Regions from separate parts of the Colwellia sp. BRX8-7 genome, predicted to be linked through region 1. Evidence: riboswitches for the same ligand, from Rfam matches in the RefSeq annotation. Region 1 holds a riboswitch; the other holds the start of a gene.
What was found. A riboswitch is a leader RNA that binds a small molecule or an ion and turns the genes downstream of it on or off. The one in region 1 is predicted to bind lysine.

Region 1 (2,207 bases):
TGTTTGCTCTCTACGTAAGGCTATTGAGCGGTATATTGGGCTCGATTCAACAAACTGTTGAATGCGTGTACCCCCCTTCTCTGGTTCCTTACTTGAACCAACAAAAACCGGAATATTCTTTCTCATCGCAGGAATGAGTGTTGCCGGATGAAGAATTTTTGCGCCAAAGGTCGCCATTTCAGCCGCTTCGCCAAAACTGATTTCTTTAATAGCACGGGCATGCTCGGTAATACGTGGGTCTGTGGTAAAAATACCGACAACATCAGTCCAAATAGAAAGATTATCGGCATGTAACGCTTCGGCTAAAAGTGCCGCACTGTAATCAGATCCACCACGGCCTAGGGTTGTCGTATGACCGTCCTCGTCTTGACCAATGAAACCTTGGGTAACGATAACTTTATCAACCAGCAAAGGCATAAGAAATTGCTGTGCGTTATTAGCGAGCATCTCAAGGTTAACAACGGCTTTACCGTATAATGCGTTGGTTTTCATAACTTGGCGAACATCAAACATTTCGCCATTAACACCAACAGATTTAAGGACTTGTGCAAAGATACATGAACTCATTTGTTCACCAAATGACAAAATTGCATCGGCTATGCGTGGGCAATAATTAAGTGATTGCGCGTTAGAGAACTCGCTTAACTCATTTAGCAGTTGATCAATTTGAAAGTTTAGCTGTGTTTCTTCAGCTAAATGTTGGGTAATATTAAATTGGATAGCGCGAATACTGCTAATGATTGTTAATTGTTCATGCTGAGATACATCTTTTTGACTTAAACGAACCAGTAAATTAGTAACGCCTGAACTTGCAGATACGACAACAACTTTGTTACTTGCATCGTTTTTAATGATCTGAGCGCATCGTAACATCGCTTGATGATCAGCTAGACTTGTGCCGCCAAATTTTGCAACAGTAAAAGGTAATAATGACATCTAAGGTCTCCCTAATTAAGCCCCCAGTAATAATTATAGGGTAACTTTATAAACTTCAAGGAAGAGCATGGCTGAATTAAGAAGTGTTCTTGGTAAGATAAACTAAACTTTTCAGCCAGAAGCTCTCCACCATAATCTAATTAGCACTTAACATACTAACTAGAGGTGACAATCCTAGGGATTCAGCCCTAGTAACCGAATAAATAACGCCACTCGCTAATTACTCTCGGCAATAGTCTCCCTCAATAACAGTCAAAAGAATGGTGGTTCTTCGTGTTATCTACCTAGCTACTGCTCCTCTTCTGGTTGATTATTAAAAACATACAATTTGAGTATTTATTCTAATAACCGACATGTGGATTAAATCCTATCTGTAATAATAAATCAACAGGCTAAGTCGATCTTTTTTAGAAATAATAGCTTAATAGTATTACCCATAGTTCAACTAAAGCATGGCTAGCCTTTTATATAAAAATTAACGGTTGCTGCAGCGCATTAATTTTATACCACCGACATCCGTTGAAAAACCAAGATTTTTATAAAAGCTCTCCAGTTCAGGTAAGCAATATAATTCAAAATGTTTTACTTTGATTAATTTATCATGGTTTTTAACCAGGCTCATCAATTGCTGACCGATACCATTACCGCGATGAGAGGCGCTTACAATCACATCAAAGATTATTGCTTTATAGATAAAGTCGCTTAGAATTCGCGTAAAACCAATGAGCTCATTGTCTACATCGAGAATACCAATACAAATTTGAGAACCACGAATACAATTTTGAGTGTCTTCGAGTGAGCGTTCTTTACCCCACCATACACTTCTATAAAGCTGGTGAACTTGCTTTATATGGTCGTCAGAAAATCTATAAATTATGGTCATCTTTAATTTTTAAACTCAATATTCACTGACCTATTAACAGACAGTAATTAGCCAGCAACATTATTTAATAAGGGTAACACCCGCAACTTCTACCACTGTTTTTGCATCAGCACGTTCAATAACTTTTAATAGTGTTGTTTGAATAGTTTCATCTTTTCTCGCATCACCTTTACTGGTAAATTTTTGCTCTTGTGGAGCATCACCTTCAGCGGCAATAAAACCAACCACAACTTCAGTAGCACAATCAGCTGACTGACCAAAATAAGCTAATGAAATTTGTGGGTAGCCTTGAAATCCTTTCTTAACTCTTTTATCAATACGTTTAGTCGATTTGTCTAAGTTCATAATAATTATCCAAAAAATAACGCGATATTCGCGCGAATAAAAC
Region 2 (2,207 bases), on a different contig from region 1:
GAAAAGTTAAGTCAGCATTATCAGATCCCTTTAAAGATAAAGCCGTTATTACCTTTGATTATGCGGGGGTTAACCACGACAGAAAATAAAGAACGTTATGCTGTTTTTGATGCCAGTCGTGAAGCTAAAAAACTTAATATTCCTTTTACCGGTATTGCAGATCCTTTAGGGCAAGGTATTTTTAATGCTTTTCAAATTTTTTCGTATGCAGAACAACAAAATAAAGAACTCGATTTTATTAAGTCTGCGTTTAAGGCCATTTATGTTGACGGTTTAGACTTATCAAATAAATCGGTAATCGAATCTTTATGTCAGCAGCATAAAATCAATTATCTACAAGCGTTAGAATATAATAATGAACATGACTGGCAACAATGGTCTGATACCAACCAAAGTACTTTAGATGGCATGGGGTTATGGGGAGCGCCTTGTTTTCGATTTCAAAATGTTATTTGTTGGGGGCAAGACCGCTTGGCACAAATTGAACAAGCGATCATTGTTTCATAAGATATAATATATCCGTATTATCTTCATTTAGAACACTATTGACTCAACATTAGAATAAATGTTCTAATGTTGCTGTCCTGAATTCAATAAAGTTTTGTTTTTTCAAACAAGCGAAACTTATGATAAAGGGCCAGAAGAGGAGCATTAACCAGGTAGTTATCATAAAGAGATCAAGCTCTAATGATTGGTAACGAGGGGGATTAATGCCGAGGTAAGTAATTTTTTGATAATTTACTTATCGGTTGTTTGGGTTGAATCCTAACAATTGTCACCAACTTGGTGGGGAGCTTCTGGCCTTTGTAAAGCCTAATGCTCTTCACATAAGTGATTGTTATCTTGGTTATTACAAACGCCTAAAAGTTCTCCGAACGAACAGAGTTCGAGAGAAATGAATCAAATAAAACTATCAAAAAAAATTAGCTTAACAGCTAACCCAACGCTTCATCATACTATTTTATGGACCGCATTAATTACGCCATTACTTGATGATGGTCAAATCGATTTTCCAAGCCTCAAACAATTAGCTATTAGTCAGTCTGACGCCGGTAATGGTATTGTCTTGCTAGGTAGTACAGGAGAGGGCCTGGCCTTAACATCGCAAGAGCAAGTTAAGATTGTTGAATTCGTTTGCCAATTATCACTAAGCGCACCTTTAATGGTTGCTGTTGGCGGTTATCAGTTAACCGAGCAAATTAATTGGATAACAGCTTGTAATAAATTACCTATTTCAGCCTACTTACTTGGTAGTCCCATTTACGCAAAGCCGGGTGTGATAGGTCAAACGCAATGGTTTAGTGCCTTACTTGATGCCGCCAACTTCCCCTGTATGTTATATAACGTCCCCTCTCGTAGCGGTGTTTCTATTGCTATTGAAACTTTACAGGCGGTGCAAAATCATCAGTATTGTTGGGCGTTAAAAGAAGCCAGTGGCGATTTAAATCAGGTACTCGCCTATCGCCAGTATTGTCCAGATATTGCCCTATATAGTGGTGAAGACGCCATGAAGCCTTACTTAGCACAAGCAGGTGTAAAAGGGTTAGTTTCGGTTTGTAGTAATGTCTGGCCGGCAGCGACTCATCAATACGTCGAGCTATCACTAGCTGGTGAGACTCAAGGTTTATTTCCACTTTGGCAAAATGCGGTCGATGAGCTTTTTCAGGTGGCAAGTCCCATACCCGTAAAAGTATTAATGCACCAAAATAAAATGATCAACACTCCCTTTTTACGTGCGCCGTTAACCCATTTAGAACTTAACGACTGCAACTCGCTGTTAGCATCAGATAAATTAATTAATCAATGGCTTGAAACTCAAGCTAAGTGATCCCTTTAAGTATTAACATGAGAATTTAAAATGAATTGGCAAGAAACATTAACACAATTAGAAGCAGGTACTGTTCGTGCGGCAAATCAAGATGAAGCAGGAAATTGGCAGGCCAATGTAGCCGTAAAAGAAGCTATATTATCAGCATTTAAAGCGGGCGAAAACATTGCTTTTGATGGCATTTATAAGGGGTTTGTCGATAAACATAATTTACCCGCGCGTGAGTTTACCGCTGACGATAAAGTGCGATTAGTACCGGGTGGTTCTTCAGTTCGCCGTGGTGCACATGTTGCTCCTGGTGTCATTATTATGCCACCCGCTTACATTAATGTTGGGGCTTTTGTTGATACAGGTACTATGATTGATAGCCATGCATTAA

Region 2: another riboswitch for lysine. It lies ahead of dapA (4-hydroxy-tetrahydrodipicolinate synthase); the one in region 1 lies ahead of lysC (lysine-sensitive aspartokinase 3).

The regions. Positions count from the first base shown of each region.
Region 1 covers NZ_JACGVP010000008.1:82,210-84,416, forward strand. Annotated here, with positions in the region: gene lysC (lysine-sensitive aspartokinase 3) at 1-936, opposite strand, end outside; lysine riboswitch at 1,048-1,246, opposite strand; gene H4J57_RS09565 (GNAT family N-acetyltransferase) at 1,412-1,819, opposite strand; gene H4J57_RS09570 (hypothetical protein) at 1,880-2,164, opposite strand.
Region 2 covers NZ_JACGVP010000004.1:186,670-188,876, forward strand. Annotated here, with positions in the region: gene H4J57_RS05645 (DsbA family protein) at 1-507, shown strand, start outside; lysine riboswitch at 634-805, shown strand; gene dapA (4-hydroxy-tetrahydrodipicolinate synthase) at 896-1,828, shown strand; gene H4J57_RS05655 (2,3,4,5-tetrahydropyridine-2,6-dicarboxylate N-succinyltransferase) at 1,859-2,207, shown strand, end outside.